2 regions of the Planococcus chinensis genome follow, and region 1 is predicted to be linked to the other one. Evidence: predicted binding sites of a transcription regulator. Region 1 holds the regulator's gene; the other holds the start of a gene.
What was found. The regulator NrdR, encoded in region 1, represses ribonucleotide reductase genes. The targets are predictions, from matches to a motif close to AACACNATATATNGTGTT.

Region 1 (10,481 bases):
TCGCCGATAAGATCCTGGTGGTCAGTGTGACGGAAGAGAATCAGTTGGCGCGGCTGATGGAGCGCAACGGGCTGTCTGAAGCAGAAGCCCGAGCGCGCATCGCTTCGCAATTGCCAATGTCGGTAAAAGAAGAAGGGGCCGACGCGGTCATCTACAACAATGGCTCCATCGAAGAAACGAAATGGCAGCTCAACCGGATTTTGGATAGCTGGAATGCAGTGGAATCCTGAAAGAGGCAAAGAATAGAAGTTAAAGGTTCCAGATTACGTAAAATGTGTTATACTATATAACGAATTAAAAATAAAAGTATAACTTAATTTACTGGAGGACTAATAAATGACAGTATCTATTGCGATTAACGGGTTTGGCCGCATCGGCCGCATGGTATTCAGACAAGCCATTTTAATGGATGACATCACGATTTCAGCTGTGAACGCCAGCTATCCTGCTGAAACCTTGGCGCATTTGATTAAGTATGACACAAATCACGGAATCTTCCAGGGCGATGTGTCTCACGAAGAAGATGCGTTGATCGTCAACGGCAAACGGGTGCAGTTGGTGAATGAGCGGGATCCACTCCTTTTACCATGGAAAGAAATGGGCATTGATATTGTTATTGAGGCAACCGGCAAATTTAACGCACGCGAAAAAGCTGCACTTCACTTGGAAGCAGGCGCGCGCAAAGTCATTTTATCGGCACCTGGGAAAAACGCGGATGTCACGATTGTCATGGGCGTCAATGACGACGCTTTGGAAATCGATAAGCATGATGTCATTTCAAATGCGAGCTGCACGACGAACTGCTTGGCTCCGGTCGCGAAAGTGCTGAATGATGCGTTCGGCATCGAAAACGGCTTGATGACGACGGTCCATTCGTATACGAACGACCAGAAAAACCTTGATAACCCGCATAAGGATCTTCGCCGCGCACGTGCATGTGCACAGTCGATCATCCCGACATCTACGGGTGCCGCGAAAGCGCTGTCTTTGGTTTTGCCGGAGCTTGAAGGAAAACTCCACGGCATGGCATTGCGCGTTCCGACACCGAATGTATCGCTTGTCGACCTTGTCGTTGACGTGAAGCAGGACGTAACGGCGGAACAAGTCAACGAGGCGTTTGTTAACGCTTCCGAAAACGGCTTGACCGGCATTTTGACCCTGACGATGGATCCGCTCGTATCGGTCGACTTCAACACGACTGAACAGTCGGCAATCGTGGACGGCCTTTCGACAATGGTCATCGGCAACCGCAAAGTGAAGGTGCTGGCTTGGTACGACAATGAATGGGGCTATTCCGCACGTGTTGTGGATTTAGCAAAGAAAGTCGCAAAATCTATGGTTTATGCATGATAATTGATACGAACCGCATCCCTTGTACAAGAGGGGTGCGGTTTTTTCCTGAAAATAATTTCCTGAAAAAAAGATGTTTTTTCGAGTAATTTTTATTGCATTTCATTTCAATACATCATATACTAACATTCGTAGTCAAAAAACGACTGCGAACTTCTTCGTTACCAGCAGGTTTACGGCAACGGATGGAGCAATCTTTATTCACATGACTGCTTAAAGGGTTAGGACCTCTTTGGACTAACTTTCCCCCGTGGTAGTCAACTTTGAATATTTTGCGCATCAAAACAAAATGATATCAAAGGGGGAAAACGAACCATGGAAACAATGGGACGTCACGTAATTGCAGAACTTTGGCAGTGTGATTTTGACAAATTAAACGATATGGATTTTATCGAACAAACTTTTGTTGATGCAGCACTTAAATCCGGAGCCGAAGTCAGAGAAGTAGCTTTTCACAAATTTGCACCTCAAGGCGTAAGCGGGGTAGTCATCATTTCTGAATCGCATTTAACGATCCACAGCTTCCCGGAACATGGCTATGCAAGTATCGATGTTTATACTTGCGGCGATCTTGATCCAACTGTTGCAGCTAATTATATTGCTGAAGCGTTGAATTCAGGTACGCGTGAATTCGTAGAAATTCCGCGCGGAATGGGTCCAGTCAGTGCTGGCCAATCCAAAGTTTCAGTAAATGCATAATCCGTTAACATGAAACATACTAAGCAGAGGATAAAATCCTCTGCTTTTTCTATTTTACAGAGGAATTTTTGTTATACTATATATATTAGGCTGAAAAAATGATCGTCGAAAATCTGCGGGAGCGGCTTTGCGGCGAAGCTAGCAAAGTCTTCCAAGAGCAGTACGAAAGATGAGATTATTATATAGAAGAAACAGATAGAACGTTTAGGGAGAGGTCCATATGAGATGTCCGGCTTGCCAGCATAACGGGACGCGTGTTGTCGATTCGCGCCCGGTAGATGATAACAAATCAATTCGGAGGCGCAGGGAATGTGAAGCGTGCGGCTACCGTTATACGACCTTCGAGAAAGTGGAAGAAATGCCGCTGATCGTGGTGAAAAAAGACGGTTCGCGCGAAGAGTTCAGCCGCGAGAAAGTGTTGCGCGGTTTGATCCGGGCCTGCGAAAAACGGCCGGTGCCGCTTGAGACACTTGAAAATGTCGTCTTTGACATTGAAAAGGAACTGCGCCGAACTGGCAATGCTGAAGTGAAATCCGAAGAAGTCGGCGAGCTGGTCATGAACCGGCTGGCGGAAATCGACGAAGTGGCGTATGTCCGTTTCGCTTCCGTCTACCGCCAATTCAAAGACATTACTGTATTTATTGATGAACTGAAGGATCTTTTAAAAAAGAATCCGGAAGACAAGAAAACCGAGTAAGGCGGTGAACCATGTCTGCACTTTATAAAGAACTCCAACCCGCGGACTCGTTTAAAATCCGTTTGCCGTACCCTTTTTCAAATTATGACCGCCAGCTGTTGACGCTCCTGTACCAGCCGATGATCGGCGCGGAAGCCACGGCTTTCTACTTGACGCTTTGGGCGGAAGGGGAAGCCGGGGGAGAAGAAGCCACCCATTATTCCTTGATGAATACCTTGGGCGTGCCCATTGCCCGTATTTTCGAATCCCGCATACAGCTCGAGGCGATCGGCCTTATGAAGACGTTCAAAAGGGACGGCGATCACCGGTCGTTCGTCTATGAACTTTGTCCGCCGCTCGACCCCAAGAAATTTTTCCAGGATCCGCTGCTTTCGATGTTCCTGTTCAGCAAGATCGGTGAGACGTCCTACCGGAAAGTGCGGGACCGCTTCCTGAACCAGACCGAAATCCCGGATGGTTTCGAAGAAGTGTCGCGCACATTCACGGACATTTTCCAGCCGGTCCACGCCAAGGCGGGTTATCCGTCAGAGACGAAAGATTTCCATGAACGGACGGAAGGCGGCTATAAGACCGAGGAGGATTTCGATTTTGCGCTGCTCCGGCAAGGATTGTCGGAACAGCTTGTGCCAAAGCGCGTATTGACGGCTTCGGTCAAAGACACCATTGCCAAGCTGGCGTTCCTCTATAGCTGGGGGCCGCTAGATATGCAGAAAGTGGTGCTTTTGGCAATCGATGATGATTCCAAACTGACGCTCGAAGGCCTTAAAAAAGCGGCTTCGGAATATTATAAACTGACTGTGGCGACGACGGCACCGAAACTTGTCCAAGCCCGCAAAAAAGAGCCGGCGGAATCGGCAGAGCCGAAAACCCGGCAGGAAGAGTTGATCCAGTACCTGGAATCCGCCTCGCCTGTCGAAGTGCTCCGTGATATTGCCAACGGCAAAGAACCGTTGCCGGCCGATGTCCAGCTGGCCAACCAATTGGTCATTCAGCATGGCATGGAGCCGGCGGTTGTGAACGTGCTGCTCCAATACGTCCTGCTTCGGACGGATATGAAACTGACAAAAGCGTATGTCGAGAAAATCGCTTCGCATTGGCTCCGCAAAAATGTCACGACAGCCAAGGAAGCGATGGATTTGGCGCGCATCGAACATGAACAATACATGAAATGGAAAGCGGATGGATCGCCTTCTTCCGCCGCCAAATCTGCTACCCGCTCCAACCGCGGCAAGCCGGTGCGGGAAGAGAAGCTGCCGGAATGGTTCTATCAGAAAGATGAGGTGCAGCCGGCCGCTGCCAAGCCGCAGAACACCGATCTGGAAATCGAAAAACAAAAACTCCTCGCTAGACTGGCGATGAAGAAAGGCAAGGGTGATTAAATGGAGCCGATTCGCGAAACATTGAAACGGGTGGTCAATGCCCCCGCTTTCTCGGAGCGCTACAACGATATGCGAAAAGAAGTGCTTGAAAATCACGGCGTCCAGAAGTTCCTGGAAGAGCATTCTTCTGAAATCGATAAAAGCACCGTGGACAGAGGGCTGCATAAATTATACGAGTACATCGACCAGTCCCACGATTGCAATAAATGCCCGAGCTTTGAAGGCTGCATCAACCATCTGAAGGGCTTCGAGCCGAATTTGGTATTGGAGCGCGGGACCATCGGCATTTCCTATACGCCGTGCCGCCTGAAAAATGCCCACGACAATAAACGCCGGGCATCTTCAATGATCCACAGCATGTACATGCCAAAAGAAGTGATGCAGGCGACGCTCAGCGGCTTTGAATTGGATGACAGCCGGATGGAAGCATTCCGTGCCGTCAGCAAGTTTTTGGATGAAACGACCGGCCCGGATAATATGCCGAAGAAAGGCCTGTATTTGTACGGCAAATTCGGCATCGGAAAATCCTATTTGCTGAGTGCCGTGGCCAACGAACTGGCAGAGATGAACATCCGGTCCGTCCTGGTGTTCGTCCCGGAATTCATGCGGGAAATGAAACAGGCGATCGGCGATCAGACACTGCAGGAAAAAGTCGATTACGTCAAAAAAGCCGATGTCCTCATGCTTGATGACATCGGTGCGGAAGCGATGTCGAGCTGGACACGCGACGAAGTGCTCGGTACGATCCTCCATTACCGGATGGCGGAGCGGCTGCCGACGTTCATGACATCGAACTTCAGCTATTCTGAACTCCAGCACCATTTGACGTATTCCCAGCGCGGCGAAAAGGAAGACCTGAAAGCGGCCCGCGTCATGGAACGCATCCGCGCGCTGACGGAACCGGTGAAGCTGGACGGCAGAAACCGCAGGAATTGATTTTAAGGGTGTTGCATTTTGGAGATTTTCGCAGTATAGTAATAACAATCAGAATATGATTTGAAATGCTTTGACAAGGACAAGAGCGGAACTGTACGACTTTCTAGAGAGAGAAGCCACCGGCTGCAAGCTTCTCAAGTACCGGCACAACGCTTACCACCTTCGAGCAGCAGCTGTGAACTTTGGAGTAGCAGCTGACGGTACCGGCCCGTTAGCCGATGCAGAGCTTCGTTTTGGACAGGATCTTTCTGTCCCGAATAGAAGAAGGGTGGAACCACGAACATAGCTTCGTCCCTTTGGGATGAGGCTTTTTTTATTTGTCCGGAAAACGGCAGTCCCTTGGCTGCCGATTGGGTCGGGCAAGGTGTTCAAATCTAAATGAAAAAGGAGAGAGTAATATGTCAGACATGATTCAATTAACATTCCCTGATGGAGCAGTAAAGGAGTTTTCCAAAGGCACGACTACTGAAGAAATTGCTCAATCCATTTCGCCAGGCCTCCGCAAGAAAGCATTGGCCGGAAAAGTCGGCGACCAGCTGGTGGATTTGAAATGGCCGATCTCCCAAGACGGCAGCATCGCAATCATCACACCGGATTCCGATGAAGCGCTGGAAATCCTGCGCCACTCGACTGCGCATCTATTGGCCCAAGCGGTGAAACGCATTTATCCGGATGCCAAACTTGGCGTCGGCCCGGTCATCGAGAACGGATTCTATTACGATATCGATTCCGAAACGGCCATCACTGCAGAAGATTTGCCGGTCATCGAAAAAGAGATGAAGAAAATCATCAACGAAAATATTGAAATTGTCCGCCACGACGTTTCGCGTGCAGAAGCGCAAAAACGCTTCGCAGCAATCGAAGACCCGTACAAATTGGAGCTTCTTGAAGCGATTCCGGAAGACGAGCAAGTGTCGATCTATGAGCAAGGCGACTTTTTCGACCTTTGCCGCGGAATCCACGTGCCGTCGACTGGCAAGCTGAAGGAATTCAAATTGCTGAGTGTGGCCGGCGCGTATTGGAGAGGCGACAGCGACAACAAGATGCTGCAGCGTATCTACGGAACTGCGTTCTTCACAAAAGACGAGCTGAAAGCGCATCTGGCCATGCTTGAAGAAGCGAAAGAGCGCGACCACCGCAAGATCGGAAAAGAACTGAACTTGTTCATGAACTCCCAGAAAGTCGGCCAAGGCTTGCCGATGTGGCTGCCAAAAGGCGCGACTATCCGCCGCATCATCGAGCGCTATATCGTCGACAAGGAAGAAAGCCTGGGCTATGACCATGTCTATACTCCTGTCATGGGAAGCGTCGACCTTTATAAGACAAGCGGCCACTGGGACCATTACCAGGACGATATGTTCCCGGTCATGTCCATGGACAATGAAGACCTTGTGCTCCGGCCGATGAACTGCCCGCACCACATGATGATCTACAAGCAGGGGATCCATTCCTACCGCAACCTGCCGATCCGCATTGCGGAACTTGGGTTGATGCACCGCTACGAAATGTCCGGTGCGCTTTCAGGGCTACAGCGCGTGCGCGGCATGACATTGAACGATGCGCATATCTTCGTGCGCCCCGACCAGATCAAAGAAGAGTTCAAGCGCGTCGTCAACTTGGTGATTGAAGTTTACAAGGACTTCGATATCAAAGATTATTCATTCCGTTTGTCTTACCGTGATCCGCAAGACAAAGAGAAATACTTCGACGACGATGCTATGTGGAACCGCGCCCAGGCGATGCTGAAAGAAGCGATGGACGAATTGGCGCTTCCTTACACTGAAGTGGAAGGGGAAGCAGCATTCTACGGTCCGAAAGTGGACGTCCAAGTGAAAACTGCACTTGGTAAGGAAGAAACGTTGTCTACTGTCCAGCTTGATTTCCTATTGCCGGAGCGCTTCGATTTGAACTATATCGGAGAAGACGGCAAACAGCACCGTCCAGTCGTTATCCACCGCGGCGTTGTTTCAACAATGGAGCGTTTCGTTGCCTTCCTGATCGAAGAGTACAAAGGGGCCTTCCCGACATGGCTCGCACCGGTACAGGTGGAAGTGATTCCGGTTTCGCTTGATGCGCACAGCGAATACGCGAAACAAGTTCAGGACAAGCTTCGCTTGAACCGCCTGCGCGTTGACATCGACGAGCGGGATGAGAAACTCGGCTATAAGATACGTGAAGCCCAGATGCAAAAAGTTCCTTATATGCTCGTAATCGGCGACCAGGAACTCGAGAACGGCTCCGTGAACGTCCGCAAGTACGGCGAACAGAAGTCCGAAAGCATGCCGTTCGACGACTTCCTCAACATGGTCAAGAGCGAACTTCGGTAAGGTTAATTAGCTATAACTATCGATATTCCGCAAAACAGCTTCGCTTGCCTGCGGGCGAGCGCCAAGCCTCCTCAGCCGCGTTGCGGCTTCCGGGGTCTCGGCTTTCTCGCTATCCCGCGGGCGTCTCCGCTGTTTTGCTTCATATCTTAGATAGTACTGCTAATTATGTGAAGCGATCACCTTTTAAAGAACTATACCAGCGCCGGCGCGACTACGAGCTAGGTGATAAAAAGGCCCAAACTACTTTTGGGCCTTTTTATTTGCGACGAAGCTAGCGCGGCGATGATTTTCATACACTATAGCCAGAGTAGCGATGCAGAGATAGAAGCATATGTATTATTATTCATGGACCCTAGAATCTTACTCGGGACTTTCCAACGGGCTCCACTTTCTTGCTCAATATCTTTTAACCAATAATAGAATACAGAAATCATAAGATGACTTTTATACAGCTAAGAAATGTCTAAGCATCGGCGCGACCATGGGCTAGGCGAAGCAAGAAGACAGGCGGTCTTTGCCTGGCTTCTTGTGGGAGCCAAAGAGACACCCAAAGCATTTGGGTGTCTCTTTTGCGACGAGCTTGCGCAGGAGCAATCGTCTTTGCACTGCCCAAAGCGCCGAAGCGGAGTATAATAGCCAACTTCTTAAGTTCAGCTTATATTGATATAGCTGTTGACAAGGGCATGTACGCGTGATATTATAGATAAGGTTATAGAATACTTATATGTGCAAAGCAGGAGCACCCGCTTCTCACCTGATCGACCGATTGTTGGCAGGTATACACGATTGACTACTACACGCATGCTTGCGTATTGTCATATTTGCGGGTGGACCTCTGTGGTTCATCCGCTTTTGTTTTGGATCGGAACCTGTAAGCCGGCAATCGTCGGTTCGAGCATTTAAGCTATTCGCGACACTATCCGGAGGTGGATTAATATTAGCAAAGACATTAATGTAAACGAAGGTATTCGTGCACGTGAACTGCGGGTTATTGATCAGAACGGTGAACAACTCGGCATTAAAACACGTAACGAAGCACTTGAAATTGCGGCACGTGTCAACTTGGATCTTGTACTTGTGGCTCCTCAAGCTAAGCCACCGGTCGCACGCATCATGGACCACGGGAAATTCAAGTTCGAGCAACAGAAAAAAGATCGTGAAATCCGCAAGAATCAGAAAGTCATCGTTGTCAAAGAAGTGCGCCTAAGCCCTTCAATTGACGATCACGATTTCAACACGAAACTTCGCAACGCGATCAAGTTCCTTGAAAAAGGCGACAAAGTAAAAGCTTCAATCCGTTTCAAAGGCCGTGCGATCACGCACAAAGAAATCGGACAGCGCGTCCTTGAACGCTTCGCAGAAGCGTGCAAAGAGGTAGCTACGGTTGAACAGCGCCCGAAAATGGATGGCCGCAGCATGTTCTTGATGCTTGCGCCGGTTAACGAAAAAGAATAATAGTACAATTGTTTAGGAGGAACTCGAAATGCCGAAAATGAAAAGCCATAGCGGTGCGTCAAAACGTTTCAAGAAAACTGGAACTGGTAAAGTAAGACGCAATCGTTCACACACAAGCCATTTATTTGCAAACAAATCGACTAAGCAAAAACGTCACCTTCGCAAAGGGAAACTTGTTTCTGCAGGCGACTTGAAGCGCATCAAATCTTTGATCTACAACATGAAGTAAGACTAGAAAAGCGTAAGCGCCCGTGTAGATTCAACGGGCATAAGATGAATGGGCGAAGCGGCGCTTTTTGCCGCACAGCCACTTCGGCTTATGACCCCGAGAATCTGGGCGCTGCAGTCTAGACAAAAATTAAAAATCGAATTTTCATATTCAAGCAGGAGGTAATGTATTATGCCACGCGTAAAAGGTGGAACAGTGACGCGCCAGCGTCGTAAAAAGGTCATTAAATTAGCAAAAGGTTATTATGGTGCTAAGCACATCCAATATAAAGTAGCAAACCAGCAAGTGATGAAATCTGGTAACTATGCTTACCGTGACCGTCGCAACAAAAAACGTGACTTCCGCAGACTGTGGATCACGCGCATCAACGCGGCTGCTCGCTTGAACGAGATTTCTTACAGCCGTTTGATGAACGGCCTTAAAGTTGCCGGCATCGACATCAACCGCAAAATGCTAGCTGAAATCGCTGTATCTGATGCAGCTGCTTTCACAGCATTGGCTGACCAAGCTAAAAAAGCGTTGAACAAATAAGAATACAAATGAAAAGACTGGCGAAACCTCGCCAGTCTTTTTCTATAGGAGGAAAAGCGATGTTTTTGATTATCCTGGGGTATTTTGCGGTGCTTTCGTTATTGGCATTCGTCATGATGCGCATCGACAAGACGCAGGCACAGCGGCGCGGACAGCGCATCCCTGAAAAGAATCTCTGGTCGGTTGCCATATTCGGCGGCGGCATCGGCGCATATGCGGGCATGATGGCGTTTCGCCACAAAACAAAACACACCAATTTCCGCGTCGGGTTTCTGTTGCTCGCGGCCATTGATGTGGCGTTATTGATATGGAGTTTCAAGGAATTTGGCTGAAGAAGGGTGATCGTTCACCCTTCCTGCATGATCACTTGTTCAATCGGATTTTTCCAGTTGATCTGCGCGTCCGGGTAGTTCTTGCGGATTTCATCCTCCAAGAACCGGAAATCTTCTTTGCCCAGGGCATCCAGTTTGGCGGAATCCTCGGTCCAGACGAATATGGATTCAACCGTGCCGGCATCCTCGCCGGTCCCCATGTATTTTTCACCTGCGAATAAAACCCCTTTAAATACAATATGAAAATTCTTTCTAGGATCTGTACGGTCGTCTTCAAAATAGAAGGTGCCTGACGCTAAGGCCGACTCAATCTTGCGTTTTGGATCCATCATGTACTTGGCCAATCGATACGCGATATAAATAATAAGTGCAATGACAATCAGGCGGATTAAAAAACCCATGGTTTATTCCCCTCACTCCCAGCGTTCTAATGTATAATACGAACGGAAAGTATTATGGTTTCAAGATTTTATTGGAAAAAGGAGTGGTTGCATGAATTTGCAGGAATTGTTTGCGATGCAGGAGGAACTGGACCGGTTTATCCAA
Region 2 (10,481 bases), 220 kb from region 1:
ACGCCTTCATTGATGCGATGATCCAGATTGCAAAAGAAGTGGAAGACAATCCGGAAATCGTCCAGAATGCACCGCACACGACTGTCATTAAACGCTTGGATGAAACACAGGCGGCCCGCAAGCCGGTCCTGCGCTATACCAAAGCTGAATAGAACAAACGAAGAGCCCGCCTGCAGATTTCCGCAGGCGGGCTCTTTTGCTGTCCATTATACCGGTTCTTCATCCGAATCCGATGGGCGAATCGGCTTCTTCCCAATCATTCTTTGCAGCGCGGCGGCTCTGCTTTTGGAGTTCCTGGATGCGTTCGCCGTATTTCGTCTCCCCTTCGTAATGCCAGTTCAGGGCAGTGGACATGTACAGTTCATTGAGCTGGGAAATCGACAGGCCTTTTGAAAGTTTGGCCATGTCATCCAGCTGTTCGGGAGTGAAGATCGATTTGACGTCGAGTTTTTGCAGGTATTGCTTGCGCAGTTTTTTGTCAGGCGAAGGGATCTCGTATGCCCGGTCAAACCGGCCAGCCCGGTTGATGAGTGCGGGATCGATCCGCTCGGGGTAATTCGTTGTCCCGATGATAAAAAGGCCTTCACGGGACTGCGTGCCGTCAAGCGTGTTCAGGAAGACCGAACGGGTGAACTCAGGCATCGAATCGATATCTTCTATGACCAGAATCGCAGGGGCAAGCCTCGACACGGTCCCGAATACTTCCTGGACGGTATAGCTGGATGTGAATTCGGTGATCTGCCAGTAGACGACCGGCGCTTCAGTGGAGCCGGTGATTGACTTGACGAGTGTCGTTTTGCCGTTGCCGGGGGCTCCGTAAAGCAGGATGCCGCGTTTGTACGGGACGCCGTACTCTTTGAAGAACACGCCGTCTTCTAGGAAGAATTCATCAATCGAGCGGAAAATGTCCTTTTTGATGCCTGCTTCCAAAATGACATCATCGCGGTTGACGATGGCCATTTCCCCGTAATTCCGGCGTTTTACGCCTTCGTCGGTGTCCACAAGGAACGTAATGCTGTTCATCAGTTCGATGCGCAGCAGCTCGTTCATAGCTTCCAGGAAAGCGAGGGCAGCAGGTTCCGATTTAGCGAAAAATTGGAATTCCGGCCATGCGTTCTCCGCAGCCGTGAAGAGCTGGTATTGTGAAAGGGCGACATCGTAGTCCGGGAAAAAGACCAGTCGGTTTTCAAAGCTCTGCCGCACCCGCAGGCTGCCGCTCTGATCGTCTTCTTCTGCGCTTGCAATTTTGCCGAGCGGGCGGGCCTGATACAAAAAGCACAGGGTTTCAAACTTCAGGAGCCCCTTTTCCATCAGGTCGAGCAGATGGGTATGCAGCCGCGAAATCGTTTCTTCGATATCGACGTGGAACCATTCTCCTTGTGAGCGTTCATCGAGTGCAGCCAATGCTTTTTCGGAAACAGCTGCGACTTCTGCATAATGGGGCAGCGTTTCCCTAAGAGTTTCCCCGTGGGGAAAAAGAATTTTGGGCAACATGATTTTCCTCCAGTCCGGATCGTTTCGTTAAAACGAAAAGAGCCCTTCCACACCTGGGAAAGGCTCTAGATGATTATTTGGCTTTGACCTTGCCGGTCCATTGCTTGAAGCCGCCTTGCAATTGATACAATTGGTCATATCCTTTTTTCTTAAGGAACAACGCCACCCGGCCGCTGCGTGCGCCGTTCTGGTCGTAGATGTAAACCGGTTTGTCAGCGCGGATCTCGCGGTAGCGCTGGTTCAGTTGGGTCTGCGGGATGTTGCGCGCGCCCAGGATGTGGCCGTTCGCAAAATCTTTCGGTTCCCGCACATCAATTAGTTGTGCTTTGCGGTATCCTTCGATAAACTGCTCTTGCGTCAAAGTGGTGACGGCCTTCTTGATGCGGAAATACGAAATTGCTGCAAAGATCAGCAATGCGGCTACTACGCCTAAAGTAATATAAAGAAACTCCACTGTTCTTGCCCCTTTCTAATCTCACTCCATTATAAAAGATGGAGTGACTCATGTTCAATGGCAATGTTACACTAATTAAAGAAATTAGGGGGCGATCTTGTGAATTTTCCGGAATGGTTGTTTATTGATTCAGGCAAAGGGACACCGTCATTCAATATGGCGCTCGACGAAGCGCTGCTGAACTGGCACAGCGAAGGGGCCATCCCGCCGGTGATCCGGTTTTACCGCTGGGAGCCTGCAGCGCTTTCAATCGGGTATTTTCAGAAAGTGGAAAAAGAAATCGATATGGAGCAAGTGGAGCGCCTCGGGCTCGGCTTTGTGCGCCGGCCGACTGGCGGGAGGGGGGTCCTCCACGAACACGAGCTGACATACAGCATCATTGTCAGCGAGGATTACCCGGACATGCCGGAAACGGTGACCGAAGCCTACCGGGTGCTGAGCGGTGGACTGCTGGAGGGATTCCGGAACCTCGGACTCGATGCGTCCTTTTCCGTTCCGCTGACCGATAGCCAGAAAGCGGATTTGAAAAAGCCGAAAAGCGCCGTATGCTTTGATGCACCAAGCTGGTACGAGATGGTGGTCGAAGGGCGCAAAATTGCCGGAAGCGCGCAGACGCGCCAAAAAGGGGTCATCCTGCAGCACGGTGCCATCCTGCTCGACTTGGATGCTGAGAAATTATTATCGGTCTTCAAGTTTCCGGACGAAGAAGCAAAAGAGCGCATGCGCAGGAAAATACCCCAAAAAGCGGCGGCAATCAATGAGCTGCGGCAGGAGAACGCCACTCATGAAGAATGCGCAAGCGCGTTCAAAGCCGGGTTCGAAGCGGCTCTCGGCATCCGGCTGAAGCCGTTTTCGCTCTCAGCGGAACAGCGTCTGGAAGTTCAGAAGATTGAAGAAATGCGCTATGCCAATCCGGCTTGGAATCTGCGGGTCTGAGGAGTCTAAAGACTCATTTTACATAGGCAAAAACGGTGGAAACCTTTGTGGATTCAGCTTTGAGACGGCACGTGAAACTGGAAGCAAAATTTTGTTATTGCTTCGATGTTTCAACATATAGTACGATGGGAAATGTAATAATACTATATATAGTGTCTACTCCATATAATATGAAGGAGGAATTGTCAAATGGTTTCTGCCACTCAAAAAGAATATTCTCTAAATCCGGTGAGTTTGAACAGCGACATCGAAGCGTTCCCGCAAGTTTTTGCGATCACCCCGGACATGAAAACAACACATAAAGGGGTATCGCGCCTCGTCATGATCGACCGCTATTCATACAAGGATACGGAAAAGAAGACGCTGAAAGCGGGCGACTTTGTCGTGCTGACAGTCAAGGAGGATCCGAAATTCCCGGCACGCGGCTTGGGGTATATCGTATCGGTCGACAGAACGTCGAACACAGCAAAAGTCTGGATCGAAGAAGACTACCGCAGCGCGATCGACAAACCTGAAGAAGCGGAGGCGGGAATCGTCAACCGTTCGCTTGATGTCATCGAAAAACCGCTGGAAGTCTATTACGAGCAGATTGCCAAACGCAACGCTGCAGGACTTGCTTCTGTTGAAACGACGCCGGAAAAACGCGAAGAATGGTTCGGGAAGTTCTATGAACAGCTGGTCAACCTGAAATTTATCCCTGCAGGCCGCGTCCTATACGGAGCCGGCGCAGGCACGGACGTCACGTATTTCAACTGCTACGTGATGCCATTCGTGGCAGATTCGCGTGAAGGCATTTCAGACCACCGCAAACAAGTGATGGAAATCATGTCCCGGGGCGGCGGCGTCGGCACGAACGGCTCTACACTGCGCCCGAGAAACACGCTTGCGCGCGGGGTCAACGGAAAATCATCGGGATCGGTTTCCTGGCTCGACGACATCGCAAAATTGACGCACCTGGTCGAACAAGGCGGATCCCGCCGCGGCGCCCAAATGATCATGCTGGCTGATTGGCATCCGGATATCGCGGAATTCATCATTTCAAAAATGCAGAACCCGCGCATCCTCCGCTACTTGATCGAGAATACGGAAGACGAAATGATCAAAAAGCTGGCAAATGAGAAATTGAAGTTCAAGCCGCTCCTCGAACAGGAGGAGGCCATGTACCAAGGGATCCTGAACTACCGGGCGATTCCGGGAATGGGCGGATTCAACGAGAAGATCATGCGCGATGCTGAAACGAAGCTGCGCGACGGCGGAACCTACTCGGTCCATAACGAAGAATTCCTGACAGGCGCGAACATTTCCGTGACCCTGACAGACGATTTCATGAAAGCGGTCGAAGAAGATGCGGATTACGACCTGCGCTTCCCGGCGGTCGAATCGTATTCGCCTGAAGAAATGGCCATCTATAACGAACAGTGGCAGGAAATCGGTGATGTGCGCGAATGGGAGCGCATGGGCCACGGCGTACGCGTCTACCGCACGATCAAAGCCCGCGAACTGTGGAATTTGATCAACGTCTGTGCAACGTATTCAGCTGAGCCGGGCATTTTCTTCATCGACAATGCCAACGCCAAGACGAACGCTACAGCTTACGGCCAAAAAGTGGTAGCAACGAACCCTTGCGGCGAACAGCCGCTGGCGCCTTACTCGGTCTGCAACCTGGCTGCCGTCAACTTGGCACGCTTTGCAGATCCGCAGACAAAGCAAGTGGACTTCGAAGCCTTGAAGGAAACCGTCAAAGTCGGCGTCCGCATGCAGGACAACGTCATCGACGCAACACCGTACTTCCTGGAAGAGAACCGCGTCCAGGCGCTTGGCGAACGCCGTGTGGGCTTAGGCGTCATGGGGCTTGCCGACCTGCTGATTTATTGTGACAAGGAATACGGCTCGCCGGAAGGCAACGAGCTGGTTGATGAAATCTTCAAGACGATTGCTGTAGCGGCGTACGAAGAATCAACGCTTCTTGCAAAAGAGCGCGGAAGCTTCCCGTTCCTGATCGGCAACACAGACGAAGAAACGGCTTCACTCCGGAAAGCGTTCAGCGAAACCGGCTTTATGCAAGGCATGCCGGAAGAAATCCGCCAGGGCATCCTGGACAACGGTATACGCAACTCGCATCTGCTGACGGTTGCACCGACCGGTTCTACAGGCACAATGGTCGGCGTATCTACAGGGCTTGAGCCATATTATTCATTCACATACTACCGCAGCGGACGCCTCGGCAAGTTCATCGAAGTGAAAGCGGACATCGTCCGTGAATACTTGAAGAACAACCCGGAAGCGGACGAAGAAAACCTGCCGAAAGCATTCGTTACGTCAATGGACTTGGCTCCGGAAGCGCATGCGGATGTGCAGTGCATCATCCAGCGCTGGATCGATTCATCGATCTCGAAGACAGTCAACGCACCTCGCGGCTACACAGTCGAGCAGGTCGAAGGCGTCTACGAGCGCTTGTACAAAGGCGGCGCAAAAGGCGGTACGGTCTACGTCGACGGAAGCCGCGACTCGCAGGTGCTGACGCTGAAAGCGGAAGAGAACACATTCGAGGAGCCGCATCAGGAAGACGTCAAAGGCAAACGCCCGATCGTCCTGATCGACACGATCCAGGATCTCCGTTCAACGAACGTCACCATCGGCTCTGAAATCGGCAACACATGCCCGGTCTGCCGCAAAGGGACAGTTGAAGAGATGGGCGGCTGCAATACCTGCACGAACTGCAACGCGCAGCTGAAATGCGGGCTGTAAGCATAAAATCTTTAAAAACAGCCGCTTGAGAATAAATTCCGGCAGCATCTTATCAGATTCATCCAAAACCATCTTTCCTCTGCAGAGGGAAGATGGTTTTTTTATGGCTTTTGGATCGTCCGGTTTTGCGAATCTGAAGCAACGGTGCTCCAACCGCTTTTATTGAACCGTTTCCAAAAATAGCTAAAACGGGCTGGCACCAGAAAAAGACCATGAAAAACCGGTCCAATAGGAAAATCGCATAAAAGTGCTGAAATAAAATATAAATGTACTAAACTACATAAGGTTTATTGTTCAAAAACCAAAAACGCAATAAGAAACAAAAGCCAGGTCGGGAAAAACTTTGAGATAGAACCGCCGCGGCATTATTCAGGAAATATTTGCTCTGGCATTCCCTTATGATAAAATAATGAAGACTGTGACAGATGGGAGTTGGGAGAAATGAAGGTGTTGTGTTTGAACGGGCCGAATTTGAACCGCCTCGGCAAACGCGAGAAAAAAGCGTACGGTACATTTACTTTGGAGGAATTGGAAAATGAATTGATGGATTTTGCCGGCAGCAACGGGATCAACCTGATGTGCATGCAGTCGAACCATGAAGGGGAATTGGTCGACTGGATCCACTTGGCAGCTGACGACGGCACGGATGCCATTGTGCTGAATGCTGGGGCGTATACACACACCAGCGTCGCCATCCGGGATGCCATTGCCTCCATCCAAATCCCTGTGGTTGAAGTACATATCTCAAACGTTTATAAGCGGGAGGAGTTCCGCCATCATTCCTATATCGCGCCGGTTGCGGCCGGACAAATTACGGGCTTTGGCCAGGACGTTTATAAATTGGCGCTGCACGCGCTGCTCCTACAACAATCGAGAGGATGAACCCATTGAAACTTCAAAAATTACGCAATGAAATGGAACAACAGCAAATCGAGGCTCTTTTGATCACCAGCCAATACAACCTGCGCTACATCACCGAATTCACCGGGACAGCGGGGCTGGCGCTTTTGACACCGGAAAAAGCGTTTTTTATCACCGATTTCCGTTATACCGAACAGGCCGGCGTCCAAGTCAAGGAATTCGAAGTGGTCCAGGCAAAGACGAATTTACTGGAAGAAGTCGCTGAAATTGTTCAATCACTTACTTTGAAGACAGTTTCATTCGAACAGGATTACATGACGTACGCTCTTTACAGCCAGTACAAAGAGAAAATGAATGCAGAAATGAAACCTGTCAGCGGGTTGATTGAAAAAATCCGGATGTTCAAGACGCCGGAAGAAATCGAAGTGCTAAAAGCCGCTGCAAAAATTGCCGATGCTGCCTACGAGCATATCTGCACATTCATCCGCCCCGGACAAACAGAGCTGGAGATTTCAAATGAACTTGAATTCTTCATGCGCAGCCAAGGCGCAACCTCGTCGTCGTTCGATATCATTGTTGCGTCCGGCACCCGTTCCGCATTGCCGCACGGGGTGGCGACGGACAAGCGGATCGAGGCGGGCGACATGATTACGCTCGATTTCGGAGCGCTCTACAATGGCTACATTTCGGATATCACACGCACACTGGCTGTCGGTGAACCGTCTGACAAACTGAAAGAAATCTATCAGGTCGTCCTGGATGCTCAAGTGCTCGCGCTCGAAAACATCAAACCGGGAATGACGGGCATTGAAGCCGACGCGATTGCACGCGATTACATCAAATCAAAAGGCTACGGCGAAGCATTCGGCCATTCAACCGGCCATGGCATCGGGCTTGAAGTCCATGAAGCTCCCGGGTTATCATCTAAATCGCAGACAGTTCTTGAACCGGGCATGGCCGTGACGGTAGAGCCGGGCATTTATCTGCCGGGAATTGGCGGAGTGCGCATAGAAGATGATATAATGATTACCGAGTCTGGCAATGAGCGATTAACTCATTCGACGAAAGAGCTGCGTATTTTACAAGTAACGGAGGAAATTAAATGATTTCAGTAAACGATTTTAAAACAGGCGTGACAATCGAAGTGGATAACGCCATCTGGCGTGTAATGGAATTCCAGCACGTAAAACCGGGCAAAGGTGCGGCATTCGTCCGTACGAAATTGCGCAACTTGCGCACAGGCAGCGTAACGGAAAAAACGTTCCGTGCCGGTGAGAAAGTGGCGAAAGCACAGATCGACAACCGCAAAATGCAATATCTGTATGCGAGCGGCGATGTCCATGCGTTCATGGACATGGAAACTTATGATCAGATCGAGCTTCCTGAAAAGAGCATCGAATATGAATTGAAGTTCCTTCAGGAAAACATGGAAGTCCAAGTGATCCAATTCCAGGGCGAAGTGCTTGGCGTAGAATTGCCGAACTCGGTCGTTCTTGAAGTGGCTGAAACAGATCCGGGCATCAAAGGCGATACAGCAAGCGGCGGCACGAAACCGGCTAAACTGACGACCGGCCTTGTCATCCAGGTGCCTTTCTTCATCAACGAAGGCGACAAGCTGATCATCAACACGACGGATTCTTCTTACGTTTCACGCGCACAATAATGAAAATCGGCCTCTTCTGAAGAGGCCTTTTTTTAAAGAAAAGCTCGCTGTTCCAAAATGGGCTGAAAAAGTCTAAAATAGTACAGGTAGGCACAACCATACATAAAGGGAGTTGGATAATTTGAAAATCCAGGAAATTCGCGAAATCATCAAACTAGTGGATGGCTCGTCAATCGATGAATTCACTTACGAATCCGAAGGCACGAAAGTGAAATTGAAGAAAAACGGCGGGGCGGTTTCAGCACCTGCAGCACAGGCGCCAGCGGCACCGGCTCCAAAAATGGAAGAAGCGCCGAAAGCGGCTGCGCCAGCTCCTGCAGCAAAAGCGGAAGAGCTGATTTCTGAAGAAGCGCCTGAAGTGGCGGTCCAAAACGACGAAAACCTTCACCAAATCCTTTCGCCGATGGTCGGGACATTCTATCAGTCGCCATCACCGGAAGAACCAGCATATGTACAGCCAGGAACGAAAGTTTCAGCTGACCAGGTGGTCTGCATCGTCGAAGCGATGAAATTGTTCAATGAAATCGAAGCGGAAGTAGATGGGGAAATTGCTGAAATTCTTGTAAAAGATGGCCAGCTAGTAGAATACGGCCAGCCTCTATTCCTCGTTAAAACCAACTGAGGAGGGGTCGCTTATGAAAAAGGTATTGATCGCTAACCGCGGAGAAATTGCAGTCCGCATTATCCGTGCGTGCAAAGAGATGGACATTGAAACGGTCGCTGTGTATTCTGAGGCCGACAAAGAGGCGCTCCATGTGGAATTGGCCGATGAAGCTTATTGCATCGGGCCGAAAGCGTCCAAAGACAGCTATTTGAATTTCTCGAACATCATTTCTGTAGCGAAATTGACAAATTGTGACGGCATTCATCCGGGATATGGTTTCCTGGCTGAAAATGCGAGCTTTGCCGAATTGTGCGAAGCTTGCGATATCATGTTCATCGGTCCGACTTCGGATGCGATTTCGAAGATGGGGACGAAGGATGTTGCGCGTGAAACGATGCGCAAAGCTGGCGTTCCGGTCGTTCCGGGTTCAACCGGCATTGTTGGAAGCGAAAAAGAAGGCTTGGAAATTGCTGAAGAAATAGGTTTCCCTGTCATCATCAAAGCGACAGCAGGAGGCGGCGGAAAAGGAATCCGCGTCGCCCGCGATCGCGAAGATTTCATTACCGGACTTCGTATGACCCAAAAAGAAGCAGCCGCAGCGTTCGGCAATCCGGGCGTTTACATCGAAAAATTCATCGAGGATTTCCGCCACGTGGAAATCCAGGTGTTGGCCGATTCCCATGGCAATGCAATCCATCTGGGCGAGCGCGATTGCTCGATCCAGCGCCGCATGCAAAAACTAGTGGAAGAAGCACCTTCACCGGCACTAAGCCCGGAACTTCGCGCTGAAATGGGCGAAGCGGCAGTTAAAGCTGCGCTTGCTGTGAATTACCGGGGAGCGGGAACGGTCGAATTCATTTTCGATGCCGTGAACCAGAAGTTCTATTTCATGGAAATGAATACCCGCATCCAGGTCGAACACCCGGTGACGGAAATGATCACCGGAATCGACTTGATCCAGCAGCAGCTGCGCGTGGCATCAGGCGAAACGCTTGCCTACACGCAAGAAGATGTGACGTTCAAAGGCTGGTCGATCGAATGCCGCATCAACGCGGAAAACCCGGCGAAGAATTTCATGCCTTCGGCAGGCAAAGTGACCATGTACCTGGCGCCAGGCGGGCTCGGCGTCCGTGTGGATTCGGCCATGTACCCGGGCTACAGCATTCCGCCTTATTATGATTCTATGGTGGCTAAGCTGATTACATTTGCGGACACCCGTGAAGAAGCGATTGCGAAAATGAAGCGTGCCCTCGATGAATTTGTCGTCGAAGGGGTCCATACGACCATCCCGTTCCATTTGAAGCTAATGGATCACGAAGTGTTCAAATCCGGCGATTTCAACACGAAATTCCTTGAAAAGTACGATGTTCTAGAATCCTAAAAGGAGCGTTGCCCTATGGCTGAAAAAGCGGCACCATATTTGCGCATGAAATCCCATGGCGCACAAGATCTAGGCAATATCGAAGTGGCACCGGAAGTGCTTGAAATCATTGCGAGCATTGCGGCTTCGGACATTGAAGGCATTGCGAGCATGCGCGGAAACTTCGCGTCCGGCGTTGTCGAACGCTTGGGCAAGAAAGTCCATGGCAAAGGAGTCAAAACGGAGCTGTCTGAAAACGGGCTGATGATCGACGTCTATTGTGTCGTGAACTACGGCGTGTCGATTCCGAAGACCGCGTTGAAAGTACAGGAACATGTCCGCCAGACGCTTGAAAACATGA

Region 2: the regulator NrdR is predicted to act here: its motif matches at 3,024-3,041, upstream of ACFSDB_RS14395 (vitamin B12-dependent ribonucleotide reductase).

What each region holds. Positions count from the first base shown of each region.
Region 1 covers NZ_JBHUFW010000011.1:145,016-155,496, forward strand. Annotated here, with positions in the region: gene coaE (dephospho-CoA kinase) at 1-230, shown strand, start outside; gene ACFSDB_RS13305 (glyceraldehyde-3-phosphate dehydrogenase) at 337-1,350, shown strand; gene speD (adenosylmethionine decarboxylase) at 1,666-2,049, shown strand; gene nrdR (transcriptional regulator NrdR) at 2,270-2,746, shown strand; gene ACFSDB_RS13320 (replication initiation and membrane attachment family protein) at 2,758-4,125, shown strand; gene dnaI (primosomal protein DnaI) at 4,126-5,061, shown strand; gene thrS (threonine--tRNA ligase) at 5,460-7,388, shown strand; ribosomal protein L20 leader region at 8,114-8,252, shown strand; gene infC (translation initiation factor IF-3) at 8,337-8,843, shown strand; gene rpmI (50S ribosomal protein L35) at 8,872-9,072, shown strand; gene rplT (50S ribosomal protein L20) at 9,244-9,603, shown strand; gene ACFSDB_RS13350 (DUF1294 domain-containing protein) at 9,663-9,935, shown strand; gene ACFSDB_RS13355 (sigma-w pathway protein ysdB) at 9,950-10,336, opposite strand; gene ACFSDB_RS13360 (dUTP diphosphatase) at 10,428-10,481, shown strand, end outside.
Region 2 covers NZ_JBHUFW010000011.1:362,850-373,330, forward strand. Annotated here, with positions in the region: gene gcvPB (aminomethyl-transferring glycine dehydrogenase subunit GcvPB) at 1-152, shown strand, start outside; gene ACFSDB_RS14380 (AAA family ATPase) at 220-1,494, opposite strand; gene ACFSDB_RS14385 (rhodanese-like domain-containing protein) at 1,568-1,948, opposite strand; gene ACFSDB_RS14390 (lipoate--protein ligase family protein) at 2,105-2,884, shown strand; gene ACFSDB_RS14395 (vitamin B12-dependent ribonucleotide reductase) at 3,074-5,632, shown strand; gene aroQ (type II 3-dehydroquinate dehydratase) at 6,074-6,514, shown strand; gene ACFSDB_RS14405 (M24 family metallopeptidase) at 6,511-7,599, shown strand; gene efp (elongation factor P) at 7,596-8,156, shown strand; gene accB (acetyl-CoA carboxylase biotin carboxyl carrier protein) at 8,278-8,778, shown strand; gene accC (acetyl-CoA carboxylase biotin carboxylase subunit) at 8,792-10,141, shown strand; gene ACFSDB_RS14425 (Asp23/Gls24 family envelope stress response protein) at 10,157-10,481, shown strand, end outside.